Regions from separate parts of the Undibacterium sp. GW821-FHT11H02 genome, predicted to be linked through region 2. Evidence: predicted binding sites of a transcription regulator. Region 2 holds the regulator's gene; the other holds the start of a gene.

Region 1 (7,941 bases), on a different contig from region 2:
AGCTGCTGGTTTAGCTGCTGCTTTTTTCACTGCTGGTTTTGCTGCTGGCTTAGCTGCTGGTTTAGCTGCTGCTTTTTTTGCTGCTGGTTTAGCCGCTGGCTTAGCTGCTGCTTTTTTTGCTGCTGGTTTAGCTGCTGGCTTTGCTGCTGCTTTTTTCGCTGCTGGTTTAGCCGCTGGCTTAGCTGCTGCTTTTTTCGCTGCTGGCTTAGCTGCTGGTTTTGCCGCTGGCTTAGCTGCTGCTTTTTTCACTGCTGGTTTTGCTGCTGGCTTAGCTGCTGCTTTTTTCGCTGCTGGCTTAGCTGCTGGTTTTGCCGCTGGCTTAGCTGCTGCCTTTTTCGCTGCTGGCTTAGCTGCTGGTTTTGCCGCTGGCTTAGCTGCTGCTTTTTTCGCTGCTGGTTTTGCCGCTGGTTTAGCTGCTGCTTTTGCTGCTGGCTTAGCTGCTGGTTTTGCCGCTGCTTTTGCTGCTGGTTTAGCCGCTACTTTTTTCGCCGCAGGTTTCGCTGCTGCTTTCTTTGCCGCCGGTTTCGCCGCAGGCTTAGCTGCTGCTTTCTTGGCTTCTGGTGCTGTTGCCATTTTGTTTCTCCTTCACGTTAGTCGGAAAAAAATCAGATTAAAGTTAAAATCCGCTCGCTTTCTGGTAAGCGGATTATTCATCGGCACAAACATGATTTCTGGTTGCGCTAATGAATTCGGCACCAACCACTTATTAACTCCTACAGGCTAATAAGATGGTCATATGGCTTTGTCGTTTGCCCCTTTTTATTCTTAATAACAGGCAGACCTTAACGATTTATGACAACAGCCAAAACGCTACTTGTATAAAACTAGCGTCGGAATTCTTTACTATTCAATGCTCAATTCAAGACTCACGTGATCAGCGATTCGAAATTCGGCTTACAGAATTTCCAAACACAAAAGCGCAACACCCAGCATCGCCGGGGTCGCGCTATGTCAACTTACCACATCGAATGAGTCTAAAAAGTTCATTCAGTTTTGTGAAGCCTTTCTTGTTCAATTACTTTGGTCGCATTTTACTGTCTTTACGATTTCTTGTCTTGAACACTTTCGACTACAAAAAATTATTCCTACTGATTTATTCCCAATTGAGAGCACCACCTGTTTGATATTCGATGACACGGGTCTCAAAGAAGTTCCGCTCTTTTTTCAGATCGATCATTTCGCTCATCCACGGAAACGGATTTTCTTCTTGTGGGAACAAAACATCGAGACCGATTTGTTGTGCGCGACGATTTGCGATAAACCGTAAATAGCCTTTAAACATGGGCGCATTCAAGCCTAGTACTCCTCGCGGCATTGTATCCTCTGCGTAACGATATTCCAACTCTACCGCACGTAAAAACAACGATTTAATTTCATCGCGAAATGCAGTGGTCCACAAATGTGGATTTTCCATTTTGATGGTGTTGATCAAATCGATTCCGAAATTACAGTGCATCGATTCATCACGCAAGATGTACTGGTATTGTTCTGCGGCGCCCATCATTTTATTTTGACGACCTAGCGCGAGAATTTGTGTGAAGCCGACGTAGAAGAAAAGACCTTCCATCAAGCAGGCAAAAACAATCAGAGAACGCAACAGCGTTTGATCCGCTTCGATAGTCCCTGTCTTGAATTCAGGGTTAGTCAGCACATCGATAAACGGAATCAAAAACTGATCTTTGTCACGAATCGATTCGACTTCGTTATACGCATTGAATATCTCAGCTTCGTCCAAGCCAAGTGACTCAACGATGTACTGGTATGCATGCGTGTGGATCGCTTCTTCAAACGCTTGGCGCAATAAATATTGACGGCACTCAGGTGCAGTGATGTGGCGATAGGTACCGAGCACAATATTATTGGCGGCCAAAGAATCAGCCGTGACGAAGAATCCAAGATTACGCTTTACCAAACGACGCTCATCTTCAGTCAAGCCATTTGGATTTTTCCACAGCTCGATATCGCGCTGCATATTGATCTCTTGCGGCATCCAATGATTCGCACAACCCGCCAGATATTTATCCCAAGCCCATTTGTATTTGAATGGCACTAACTGATTCACATCGGTCTGGCCATTGATAATGCGCTTGTCTGCGGCGTTCACACGACGACCAATTTCTTCAGGTGTCACAAGCTCAGGCTTAGTCACGAGAGCTGGATTCAAAGCCACATCTTGCGTTTGCATGCGCGTTTGATATTGATCAAACGCAGTTTGTGTTTGCGTATTTGCTTGCACAACTGGACGTGGTGCCGGTGCCGCTGGAGCTACTTCATCATCCCATGAAAGCATGTGATTTTCCTTACGATGTACTGTTGATGAGTTGGCGCTTATTTGTTACACATCTAAATATAGATAAATGGGTAAGCGCCAAGACAATGATTAAATGAGTTAAATTAAATAGTCTGAATCTCTGCACATGCCATGTACAGAGATCCGACCTGAGGTTTACTGGCAGGCTTCACACTCTTCGAAACCTTGATCACCAGGGCGCAGGTAGCAAGCTGCGCCATCCGCTTCGATTGCGGAAGCCGCTGCCACTTCTGTGCTGGCAGAATATCCGCTATTACCACCGTCAACTGCTACGGCATTTAATGCGCCTGTCTTACTAGTTGATTTCTCGGTATGAGTCGCGCCTATAGTACGCAGGTAGTAGGTCGTTTTCAGGCCACGCAACCATGCCAGCTTGTAAGTTTCATCCAATTTTTTACCGGACGCACCTGCCATATAGATATTTAGAGACTGTGCTTGGTCTATCCATTTTTGACGACGGGAAGCGGCTTCGACCAACCAGGTCGGGCTGATTTCAAAGGCCGTTGCATACAGCTCACGCAAATCTTCTGGAATACGATCGATCTTCGCCAAGCTGCCATCGAAGTATTTCAAGTCAGAGATCATGACGTCATCCCACAAGCCGCGTTCTTTCAAATCACGAACCAGATGTTCATTGATCTCAGTAAATTCACCAGACAAGTTCGATTTCACATACAAGTTTTGGTAAGTCGGTTCGATACAAGCAGCCACACCAATAATATTAGAAATCGTCGCGGTCGGCGCAATCGCTACGCAGTTAGAATTACGCATACCAAATTGCTTAATGCGGCTACGCACTATGGACCAATCCATCGCTTCTGAATTGTCGACTTCTAAGTAACCACCACGCTCTTCTGCTAATAATTTCACAGAATCTTGCGGCAAGATGCCACGATCCCACAAGGAACCCGTGTAAGAACTATAACGGCCACGCTCTTCCGCCAACTCAGTCGAAGCCAGATAAGCGTAATAGCAGACGGCTTCCATAGATGTGTCAGCAAACTGCACGGCATCCATCGATGCGTAAGGAATCCGCATCATATGTAAGCAATCTTGGAAACCCATGATACCCAGACCGACCGGACGATGACGCAAATTAGAATCACGTGCTTTTTTCACCGCATAGTAATTAATATCAATCACGTTATCGAGCATACGCATCGCTGTCGTGATGGTGCGTTTGAGTTTGTCGTGATCGAGCTTGCCATCCTTCATGTGCGCAGGCATGTTCACAGAGCCAAGATTACAGACGGCGATTTCGCTGTCATTCGTGTTCAAAGTGATTTCTGTACACAAGTTAGAGCTATGCACGACACCTACGTGTTGCTGTGGTGAGCGAATATTGCATGGATCTTTGAATGTAATCCAAGGATGACCTGTTTCAAACAACATAGACAACATCTTGCGCCATAAGTCTAAGGCAGCGACTTTTTTAGATAGCTTGATTTCACCGTTAGCTGCTTTAGCTTCGTAAGCGGTGTAGGCTTCTTCAAAAGATTTGCCAAATTTATCATGCAGATCAGGCACATCTGAAGGTGAGAACAAAGTCCAGTCAGCTTTTTCCATCACGCGCTTCATAAACAGATCTGGAATCCAATTTGACGTATTCATATCATGCGTACGACGGCGATCATCACCGGTGTTCTTACGCAGTTCCAAGAACTCTTCCACGTCCATGTGCCAAGTTTCAAGGTAAGCGCAGACCGCGCCTTTACGTTTGCCACCCTGATTGACGGCGACCGCGGTGTCGTTGACCACTTTCAGGAAAGGCACCACACCTTGTGATTTGCCATTCGTGCCTTTGATGTGCGCACCCAAAGAACGCACTGGCGTCCAGTCATTACCCAAACCACCTGCATATTTCGCCAACAGCGCGTTTTCTTTAATCGCTTCGTAGATGCCGTCGAGATCATCCGCCACTGTGGTCAAATAGCATGAAGATAATTGTGAGCGCTGCGTGCCACTATTAAATAGCGTCGGCGTTGAGCTCATGAAATCAAAACTCGACAACAAGTTATAAAACTCAATTGCTCGCGCTTCGCGGTCAATCTCATTTAAGGCCAAGCCCATTGCAACACGCATGTAGAAAGCCTGAGGCATTTCAATACGAACATCGCGGATGTGCAAGAAATAACGATCGTACAAAGTTTGCAAACCGATGTAACCAAATTGCAAATCGCGGTCAGCCACCAGCGCATTGGCCATTTTCTTCAAATCGAATTGCGCCAATTTGGCATCCAACAAACCTGCGTCTATTCCCTTCTTAATAAATTTCGGGAAATATTCTACATACTCAGTCGCGGCATCTTGTTGCGCAACTTCTTTAGCAAACACTTCTTTGCGGACTGTATGCAATAACAAACGAGCGGTCACCTGGCTGTAGGCAGGCTCTTTTTCCATCATGGCACGAGCCGCCAAAATAGCAGATTTGTGTAATTCTTCGACTGGCACGCCGTCATACAGATTTTTTAGCGTCTCAATCAGTATCGCTTCTGGATCGACCAATTTTTCCAGACCTACGCAAGCTGCAGAAATCAAGGCGCGTACTTGACCGACTTCCAACACTTGCGGACGACCATCGACGAGAACATGAATTTGCGGCGCCGCTGCATCAGGCTTGCCTGCTGCTTGTGCTTCCAGTTGTTGGCGGCGCTCGTCCATGCGTTTAGCACGATACAAAACGTAAGCGCGTGCCACATCGTGTTCACCGGAACGCATCAAGGCCAGCTCGACCTGATCTTGAATATCTTCGATATGGAAAGTACCGCCATTGGGCTGACGGCGCATCAAGGCGTTAACTACATTGAAGGTCAAATGTTCGACGAGTTCACGAATTCTTGCTGAGGCTGCACCTTGACCACCATTCACTGCTAAGAATGCTTTAGTGACCGCAATCGAAATTTTCGATGGTTCAAATCCAACTACCGCGCCGTTCCGGCGGATAATACGATAGTCGTTAAAGCTAGCGGTCGGGACAACATATGATTGCGCCGTCAAACTTGCTTGTGCTGCGGCTGAGTCATAAGCTTGCAATGGTGATATTTCTAGTGAAGAGTGCATTTCGCCTCCAGGTTCAGGGTCTTATTAAGGGTCTTATTTACTAAAGTGAATATTGCGTATGTACTGCGTGATCTACCAAAATGCTGTACTGCATAAGCTTGAAATTCATCAAGTCCAACTTCAACTTCGGTGAAAACGTGCTCTCAATTTCGATGTAGATGCTGACTACTTGATGGTCACATATCAAATACTGATGACCACAATGACCTCCGTCATACAGCTTTAATCGAAGAAGAACACGAAAAAAATAATTTTGGGAAACATTCCAAAAAACACTACATCTAGTGCATTTATTTTTATTTGCACTAATTCTAGTGTCTCAAGTACGAGAGCGCAACCGCTTTTTAAAAGTTGGTACGCTTTTATTTTGATAATTTTGTATAGTTCTGTTTGACATTGCACAGCCCACAAATCAATGCGGACTACAAGGTAAGTGACCACTAACATAGGGTGCTGATATTTTGTGCAAATCTGGTCTGAGAGAAAAATTTTTCGACCTAAATTATTTGCACAAAAATAAAGTGCCGCATTAAAAAATACGCGATAAAAGATAAAGACGATGGAAATTCAAATCCATCATAAGGACTAAGCAATTCTTTTTAGCACTTAAAAAATACCTTGCTGAGACAAGATGAAAGCGCAGGCACGATAAGTTAGTTTCAGATTTCGTCGCGCTTGGTTTGGCTTTAAACGACCAAGTAAGTCCAGTCAGTTAAAGCAGGTAGACAAAGTCCCTGCTGATATCGAAACCAGTCAAAGTGAGGCCCAGGATCGGTTTTTCGTCCAGGTGCAATTTCCTCATGCCCAAGAATATGCTCGATAGGAAAATGACTAATAAGTGTCTGGCTAAGTCTAATCAAACTTGCATATTGAAGAGACTCGAACGGACAGTTATCGCTGCCCTCTAATTCTATCCCGATAGAAAAATCATTACAGCCATCACGGCCTTGAAAATGCGAAACCCCTGCATGCCAGGCGCGATCAAGCGCTGAGACAAACTGCTGCACCTTGCCATCACGTTGAATCAAGAAATGACTCGATACTTGCAAGCCATGCAGGCTGGCAAAACTGGGGTGAGCATCGCAATTGAGTGTATTTTGAAAAAGTTCCGCAATATAGCTTCCGCCGAATTCACCTACGGGCAAACTAATATTATGTATCACCAGCATAGACACTTCTGTCTGCGCCGGGCGAACGCCGAAATTGGGTGAAGGTAAATGCGGCACTTGGGGACACCAGCCCCGCTCATCAATTTGCCAACTATTATCTAGCTCACTAGGTAGGAGCAAAATACCGGGCTTAGTTCGCTTCAACATCGCTGATTTTTAATTTTTGAATCGAATAACGCAGTTGACGGAAACTAATCCCCAACAATTCCGCCGCCTGAGTGCGATTATTCCGGGTTTGCTTGAGCGCGCTGCGTATCACTTCGCGCTCCACTTTCTCGAGATACGCCGGCAAGCTGCAGGGCAATGTGGGCGCCAAAAATAAGGAGGCGGCGTTTGAAATCCCACTATCTGTAATTTGCTCTACACTCTGGGCAATAAGACCTGAGTCGACCGCCACAGCCTGGTGCTCTGGCAAAAAAACAGCATCCTGATTTGCGGTGAATACGGCTTTAAACTGTGAATGCAGTGGTACTTCATGCTGCGCTTCATGTTGTACTTCATGGCGCATGGCACTGCGTAATCCAAGGTCGATCACATCGATGCAACCGTCATTAGCAAATGCCGCTGCACGTTCCAGAATATTTTCTAATTCGCGCACATTGCCGGGAAAATCATAATTCTGCAATGCAGATAGTGCCGCTTCATTCAAAACTATTTGATAACCTGGGCTAGCAAGTTTCAGTAATATACTGCCGGCCAGCTCAGGCACGTCACTCAATCGCTGGCGTAAAGGTGGCAATACCAGCTCAATCACATTCAAACGGTAATACAAATCCTGCCTAAATTTACCTGCATTGACACAACTTTCGAGATTCTGGTGAGTCGCACTTAGTATACGCACGTCCACCGGCTCCTCCGTCGTCGCACCGACTTTGCGCACGCGGCGCTCTTGTATTGCACGCAAGAGCTTGACTTGCATCGCCAGGGGTAAATCGGCCACCTCGTCGAGCATCAGGGTACCGCCATTCGCCGCCTGAAAAAAGCCGTCTCTATCGTCATTCGCCCCAGTAAATGCACCTTTGCGGTAGCCAAAAAACTCTGCTTCCATCAGCATTTCCGGTATCGCACCGCAGTTGACCGCAACAAAGGGTTTATCGGCTCTGGGACTATTTCTATGGATCTCCCGTGCAGCCAATTCTTTGCCACTACCTGATTCGCCGGTAATGATGACTGGCGCCATACTGCGCGCTAAACGACTAATTTGCGATCTGACTTGCTGAATTTCATTTGACTGACCGATGAGAAAAGAGGGGCTAGACGGTTTGGTTGCGACTATGCTGACCTCTTCTATGGGTTTTACATTTTGTATCTGTAATGCCGACCGCACCAATTTACGCAATTGATCTAAAGCCACTGGTTTGGAAACATAATCAAACGCGCCTGCTTTCAATGCAACTACCG
Region 2 (7,941 bases):
TTCAGGGATGTGCAGGGGGATTTATTGATCCATCAAGTACAGTCTCACCGATTCCATGTGCTTCGGGTGCAGGTGCCGATGCATTTCGAGTTAGCTATGTCGTGGATGCAAATAGTGCAAATACAACAGCTGGCTCGATTCCGACGGACTGTTTAGGAGCTGCGTTAGTGATTACCACGACTCCAGCGGAAGGCAAGAAGCCAGCTGGCGCTGACAAGTATGTAGTGGATAACCGTTTTTTCGTGAAGATGAATAATGGTGTTCCTGAGTTGTATTGTCAAGGTAATGGAAATACCCCCCCTGGTGCACCTAATTTAGTGAATCCTGCGCAACCTGTTGCCGAGAATGTTGAGCAGATGAGAGTGACCTATGGCGTTTCTAGCACCGAAGGCCAAACGATAGATCGTTATATTCCGGCAAATTCGGTAACGGATTGGGCTTCTGTTATCTCTATAAAGATTTGCCTGATTATGCGATCCACCAACGATAAAGTTGCGTCTGAAAAGCAAACTTACCGGGATTGCAATGATACTTTGACGACAGCAACTGATTATCGTCTGCGTGGTGTCTTTTCCACTACGATCAGTATTCGTAGTCGTTCAACTGGCGCAACCTCGGGAGCAAGCTGATGTCTAATTATTTCCGCCACAAATCGCATCGTGAAAAAGGCTTCGTTTTAGCCATTAGTATGATTTTTCTGATTGTCATGACTTTACTTGCCGTTGCTGCAATAAAAAGGGCGACGCTCGATGAAAAAATTACGGCCAATTTACGTACTCAAAATTTGTCGTTTCAAGCAGCAGAAAAGGCTCTACGTTTTTGTGAGCGTTTTTTGGATCTGGCGGCGGGTTCAGTGACTATCTGCACTGCCAAACAACCATCTAAAGTCATACTAGACCCAGAGCCAGGAACTAAAAAACCTAATGCGTGGGAAAATGACAACAATTGGAAAGAGGGGGGCTTATCGCAACAGATTCCCGACGCCGGTCCAGATACTATCGCCGGCTTGGATGCTGCGAGCCAGCCACGTTGCATGGTGGAAGAGTGGCGTTTGAATCCTGCCAATGGCAATAAACAACCTTCTTGGATTATTACCGCGCGCGCCGGCCCCAAGATCGATGCAAGCCCTAGTGAAAAAAGTGAGAACGCTGTGATTTGGCTGCAAGAAGTGATTCGCTGCGGAAATTTTTAGTATTTTTAGCACTTGTAACTTAGCACAAGTTCATTGAACGTTTATTACGAGGTTTACCATGAAACGCATGTCTAATCACTTATTGCGTCCTTTAGCACTGCTACTCGCAACTGCTCAAATTTTGTTGCCTTTGAGTGCGAGTGCGGGTATTTCGCAATTGCCCCCCTTGGTAAAACCAAATGTGCCGCCCAATGTTTTTTATACTTTGGATGATTCTGGTTCGATGATGTTTGAAGTTTTGCCTGAGACTTTGACTCCGTATGGAGATGGTCGCGATTTGGCAAATGGCGGTGTTTCTGGGAAGACTTGGACCACCACAGATATTTCGAATTATTGTTCTTCAGGTAGCGCTTGTGCGGTTCGCTTCACTTTTCCGCCTCCGGCAAATGTATATTCCCCAAGTGGCGGTTACACTGGTCGCAACGGTGCTACAGTGGTGGGATTTAGTGATGTTATTACTGTTGCCAGATGGCGCTCTGCCTACACCAATAAAGCCTATTATGATCCTGCCATTCGTTATGATCCTTGGGTTGATACCACAAAAATTGATTCAAATAATCCTTATGGGCTGCCAATGCCAGCTGCCAATATCGCAGCAGCAAAATTTAATCCAGTAGCCCCAACTGGTGGTTCGAATTCAAGCTCGATTAATTTGACTGTCAACAACACAACTACTGCTTATTGGCTCAATGATGCGGCTACGAGTTCTTCATCGTCGTCCAAGACATATTATCCTGCAACGTATTATATATTTGTGCCACGCGCACCGGCCTTGGGCACCTCGCCAGCATGTACCGGAGCAAATGTATTAGCTAGTAATCTGAATTGTTTTACGCGCATAGAAATTCGTTCATCGACCTCGGCTTATACTCGAGCTTCGACTCGTACCGATTGCAAAACCAATGGCGTGACTTGTACCTACGAAGAAGAAATTCAGAATTTTGCAAATTGGTTTCAATATTATCGCTCACGTATCTTGATGGCACGTGGCGGCAGTGCCGCTGCATTCGCTAATCAACCTGGTAACTTGAGAGTTGGGTTTGGCACAATTAATACTGGTGGAACTGTCATTAATCGTATCTCTGATGATTTTTCAAATGCGAATAAAATCAGCTTTATTGATACATTGTATAAAACACCAATCAATACGAACGGTACGCCACTCGTTAAGGCGGTGGATGAAGTCGGCAAGTATTTTATGGATGGGCTCTCGCCTCATACGGGTAACAAATCGCCATGGCAAACGAAGTATGGCGTCGGTTTGGTGTCTGAGCAGGCTGCATGCCGTCAGAGCTTTAATATCTTAATGACCGATGGTTATTGGAATGGAAATCCTTCGGCTAATTATCCAGGAGATTGGGATGGCAAAGTTGCGCCCACAATTACCGGACCAGACGGAAAATCGTATACCTACTCACCAGTAAAGCCATACGCCGATGCGGCAAATGGCGACACCTTGGCGGATATTGCTTTCTATTATTGGTCAAGAGATTTACGAACTCTCGACAACATAGTGCCCACCTCGAAAGATGGAAAAGATGTTGCTTTCTGGCAGCACCTAGTTCAATTTACGGTTGGGCTGGGTGTCGATGGTGTCTTAAATTCTAAGACTGATCTACCAGCATTGACCAGCGGGGCTAAGGTTTGGCCTGATCCAGATACGAATGACAGGCATAAGGTCGATGACTTATGGCATGCCGCTGTGAATAGTCGTGGTAAATATTTTAATGCCAGCAACCCAACTGAATTTTCGGATGCATTAAAGCAAGCCTTGAACGAAATTGCTGCGCGGTCTGGTGATGCTGCTGCTATTGCGACCTCAAATACCACTTTAGGTGCGGGTGTCAAACTCTATACTGCGACTTATCGTACTGGTGATTGGTCCGGACGTTTGGAGCAAAAGTCGATTTTTTATAATACGTCGAATCCAACTGATCCAGCAAATGGAAGTGTATCGCAAACGAATGACTGGGATACGGATTCTCTTAAACCTGATTTTGGCTCTAGAAAAATCGTGACCAGCGCTGCCTCTGGGATTGGAGGATTAGACTTTTCTTACAGTAATCTCTTTGCTGCGGAAAAGTCGATATTTGATACTGCAGCAGCGACATATGGTACTGGTTCAGAAATAAGCGGTAACGACATCATTAATTACATAAAGGGAGACATCGGAAAAGAGGGCGATTTTTTTAGACGTCGCACTTACTGGCTAGGAGATCTGGTCAATTCTGATCCGCAATATGTTAAGGAGGGGCGTGATGATGGTTACTCCTTCCTGCCAACTGGTTCTTACGGCAAAACCGTGTACCAGACCTATTTGAATAACAAAAAGAATCGGGCGCCTACCGTTTATGTTGGTAGTAATGATGGGATGTTGCACGCATTTGATGCGTCTGGTGCCTCCGGCGCACCTGGCACTGGTGGTACTGAAAGATTTGCATTTATTCCAAAAGCTGTGATTGGTAATTTGCCGGAGTTAGCCAAACCAAACTACGTTCATCGTTTTTTTGTTGATGGTACGCCCAACATTGCTGATGCACCATTAGGTTCAAACCCTACTGATCCATGGCGTACTATTTTGGTCGGCACCACTGGGGCTGGGGCTAAATCTGTGTTCGCTTTGGATGTGACAGATCCTACCAGCTTCACAAAGGATAGCGTAAAGTGGGAAATTTCGGCAGCTGGCGATAATGATTTGGGTTACACGATAGGTGTTCCTCAGGTTGGCCGCTTGAAAGATGGCAGATGGGTAACCATTTTTGGGAATGGATTTTCTAGTATCAATGGTGCGGCGGTTCTGTACGTCGCCGATTTGAATAATGGCAATGTTTTATATCGCATATCTACTGGCGTTGGTAATTCTAGTTCACCGAATGGTTTGTCTACTCCCAAATTATTGATCGGCCCTGACGCGACGATTTTGTCGGCTTATGCTGGTGATATCCAAGGCAATTTGTGGAAGTTTGATTTTAAGACTGTGACTGGGATTACCACGCCAAGTCTCGCATTTGGTTCGACTAAGCCTTTGTTCACTGCAACTGATGCCGTTGACGGTAGCGGACGTAAGCAACCGATTACGACACAACCACAAATATATCAACATCCAATGAATGGTTATTTGATTATTTTTGGTACCGGAAAAATATTCGAGGATAATGACTCTACGACGGTAGACAATGAAACCTTATACGGTGTGTGGGATCAAGCGGCACCTACGCAAGTGAGCAAGTCACTATTGGTTCAGCAAAAATTGTCGACTTACGGTACTTCGTTCTATCAAGTGACCAAGAATGCGGTAGATTGGAATACTAAACGAGGTTGGTATTTAACCCTAGATAAGAAAGCAGGAGAACGTTTGGTAACGGATCCCAATGTGTTTGAAGATCAGGCTATTTTTACTACCTTGATTCCAGGAACAAGTACTGAATTGTGTGCTAATGATGGTCTATCCGCCACTATCCAGATTAGTGCATTAAACGGTGCGGCACTAGGTTATCAAACCATTGATACGAATGGCGATGGTGTCATCAACACATCTGATGTTGCGGTAAGTGGTCGATTGAGTTCGTCTACTTTGGGAACCACGGTGATTCGAACTGGCAATCGTAATTTGAAGTTGTACCAAGCTGCATCAAAGGATGGTGCACTGGTGAATACATCAGGTACACCAAGTAGGGGATCGAAGTTAATCCCTACCGTCCGCTTATGGCGTCAACTAGTTGGTCGCCAATAACTAAATTTTAGATGTTACAGGTTTAAATAGGAATTCATTTGAACTTTGTAATCGGCTCGCAAAACAATTTTTCTATAAAGGATGTGCAATGAAACAGCGACAAAGAAAGCTCAGCGGTGGCTTTACTCTGATAGAGGCGATGGTTACGGTCGCTATCTTAGGGATACTTTCAGCGCTTGCTTACCCGGGTATTGTTGAGTATATGAACCGGGGTAAACGGTCTGACGTCAGGGCGCTTCTAATGGAAAACGCTCAGTATATGGAGCGGTTTTATACCGAGAATAATTCGTACCTGATCTCACTTTCTGGTGCACAACCAGTGTTGCCCAATACGGTGTCACCAAGGAATTCCTCAGGCACGCAAGTTCAGTATCAATTGGAGTTTAGTCCAGCGGCACCAAGGACTGCGAGGACATATTCGTTGGATGCACGTCCAGTGAATAAAATGGCGAGTGACGAATGCGCTACTTATACCGTAAATAATCTGGGACAGCGTACAATTACGGGTACTTTGGGAGCAACCAAGACACAAGACTCTTGTTGGAACAAATAGCCTTGCAAATCCTTGAATGCAAAAAAGGGAAGACTTGCTCTTCCCTTTTTTGCATTCGAATTCTAATAACGACCAGCTCCTTGTGCTTATTTCTTCTTTACTTCCTGAATCGCCTCAACAAACTCAGAAACATCTTCGAAACTCTTATAAACCGATGCAAAACGGATATAGGCAATTTTGTCTAAGCGCTTGAGCTCACGCATGACTAATTCACCTAAGTGACCTGAAACCACTTCACGCTCACCGCTGGCTAATAATTTTTCCTCGATTCTTTGAATTGCTGTATCGACAGCTTCCGCTGACACCGGGCGTTTGCGCAAAGCAAGCATGAGACTGGCTCGTAGTTTTGATGATTCGTACTCTGAGCGACTACCATTTTTTTTGACGATGACCGGCATAGTTAGTTCTATGCGCTCATAGGTGGTAAAGCGTTTATCGCAACTGGCGCAACGTCTGCGGCGGCGAATGCTATCGCCTTCTTCGGAAATTCGAGTGTCTATGACCTGGGTATCTACGTGGTGGCAGTAAGGGCATTTCATGAAATATCTCCTGCCAATCCTAGGTTTGTCTTGTTAGGCATCAGTTTCGTATCTATTTTTATCGCTAAAGCATAGCGTAAAAAAAGCCACTCGTCTGAGTGGCTTTTTATGCACTAATTAATTGCCGTACACAGGGAAGGCAGAGGTCAGTTTTTTGACTTCTGCTTTCACACGTTCTATCGTCGCTGCATCATTTGGGTTATCCAAGACATCTGCAACCAAATGACCAATTTTGATTGCTTCTGCTTCTTTAAAACCACGTGTAGTCAAAGCTGGACTACCTAAACGAATACCGGAAGTGACGAATGGCTTTTCTGGATCGTTAGGAATTGAATTCTTATTGCACGTGATATGTGCAGAACCGAGTACCGCTTCAGCTGCTTTGCCAGTGATGTTCTTGGAGCGCAAATCGACCAACATGACGTGCGATTCAGTACGGCCAGAGATGATACGTAAGCCGCGTTCGATCAGTGTCTTCGCTAATGCATCTGCGTTCTTTACCACTTGCTCTTGGTAAGCTTTGAACTCTGGATTCAAGGCTTCTTTGAACGCTACTGCTTTACCTGCGATCACATGCATCAAAGGGCCACCTTGTAAGCCAGGGAAAATCGCAGAATTGATGATCTTCTCGTGCTCTGCCTTCATTAAAATAATACCGCCGCGTGGGCCGCGCAATGATTTGTGCGTCGTTGAAGTGACGAAGTCAGCAAAGGGTACTGGATTTGGATAAACGCCAGCAGCGATCAGACCTGCATAGTGCGCCATGTCGACCATGAAATAGGCGCCAACTTCTTTCGCGATTTTTGAGAAGCGTTCGAAATCAATACGCAAAGAATAAGCCGATGCGCCAGCAATGATCAATTTTGGCTTGCTTTCACGCGCCAAACGCTCCATTGCTTCGTAGTCGATTTCTTCTTTGTCGTTCAAACCGTAAGACACAACGTTAAACCATTTGCCCGACATATTCAAAGGCATACCGTGAGTCAGGTGACCACCTTCTGCCAAAGACATACCCATAATGGTATCGCCTGGTTTCAGGACGGCGAAGAACACACCTTGATTTGCTTGTGAACCGGAATTTGGCTGTACGTTTGCTGCTTCCGCGCCAAAAATTTGTTTCAAGCGGTCGATTGCTAATTGCTCAACCACGTCCACGTGCTCGCAACCACCATAGTAGCGCTTGCCTGGATAGCCTTCGGCGTACTTGTTGGTCAATTGGGAGCCTTGCGCTTCCATCACCGCTGGTGAGGTGTAATTTTCAGAAGCGATCAACTCGATATGTTCTTGTTGACGTACATTTTCGGCTTGAATCGCGGCGAGCAATTCTGGATCGATATTAGCGAGAGTATGATTCTTGGAGAACATGGGTTTCCTGTAGAAAAAAGCGTAAAAAATGAAAAATTAGATTGGGACTGATCTGTAAAAATGCGCCAACTTGTGGATACAAGTCTCAATCACTTTTACCATCGGGATACCCAGGCGTACGGCCAGAATCGACATCTTTGACTCTGCAAATCTCACGCTTCACGATGGAACTCCATCTTCTGCCAACAATCTTTGGATAAAAAATTGCTGCATTTTCGCCAGTTGCGTGAGACAAAATGGTGCCCGAATTTTACGTGAATAGGGGTGTTTCGGCAAGTTACGTAAAGGTAAACACTGCTTTCGAATAGAGTGTGAATATCCCTATTTGAGCCGCCATGTCTATATTCAGGTTCTTAGTTAAGACCTAAGGCTGGCAATGCTCTTGAGATGATTTCTTCGCGCTCTTGGAGGTGAGTTCTTTAGTTCGGGCGAGATCTGTAGGGCGCTTGTAAAAAGTGAAATGACAATAAACAGGCTTAGCTTGATAAGCGCATGCTTGTATTGGCAAGGAAACTTCGTAGGGAATCATGATTTGATCCCTACTCTAAAGCTATTTGAT

Evidence for each region. Region 2 encodes NrdR, which represses ribonucleotide reductase genes. Its sites were predicted from a motif close to CACNANATNTNGTG; they were not measured.
Region 1: the regulator NrdR is predicted to act here: its motif matches at 5,645-5,658, upstream of AC1RR2_RS19475 (ribonucleoside-diphosphate reductase subunit alpha).

The regions. Positions count from the first base shown of each region.
Region 1 covers NZ_JBXARG010000027.1:19,309-27,249, forward strand. Annotated here, with positions in the region: gene AC1RR2_RS19465 (transcriptional regulator) at 1-573, opposite strand, end outside; gene AC1RR2_RS19470 (ribonucleotide-diphosphate reductase subunit beta) at 1,094-2,290, opposite strand; gene AC1RR2_RS19475 (ribonucleoside-diphosphate reductase subunit alpha) at 2,447-5,371, opposite strand; gene ampD (1,6-anhydro-N-acetylmuramyl-L-alanine amidase AmpD) at 6,058-6,687, opposite strand; gene AC1RR2_RS19485 (sigma-54-dependent transcriptional regulator) at 6,671-7,941, opposite strand, start outside.
Region 2 covers NZ_JBXARG010000025.1:38,238-46,178, reverse strand. Annotated here, with positions in the region: gene AC1RR2_RS19105 (PilW family protein) at 1-629, shown strand, start outside; gene AC1RR2_RS19100 (pilus assembly PilX family protein) at 629-1,192, shown strand; gene AC1RR2_RS19095 (pilus assembly protein) at 1,251-4,925, shown strand; gene AC1RR2_RS19090 (type IV pilin protein) at 5,014-5,478, shown strand; gene nrdR (transcriptional regulator NrdR) at 5,565-6,017, opposite strand; gene glyA (serine hydroxymethyltransferase) at 6,135-7,382, opposite strand; ZMP/ZTP riboswitch at 7,484-7,618, opposite strand.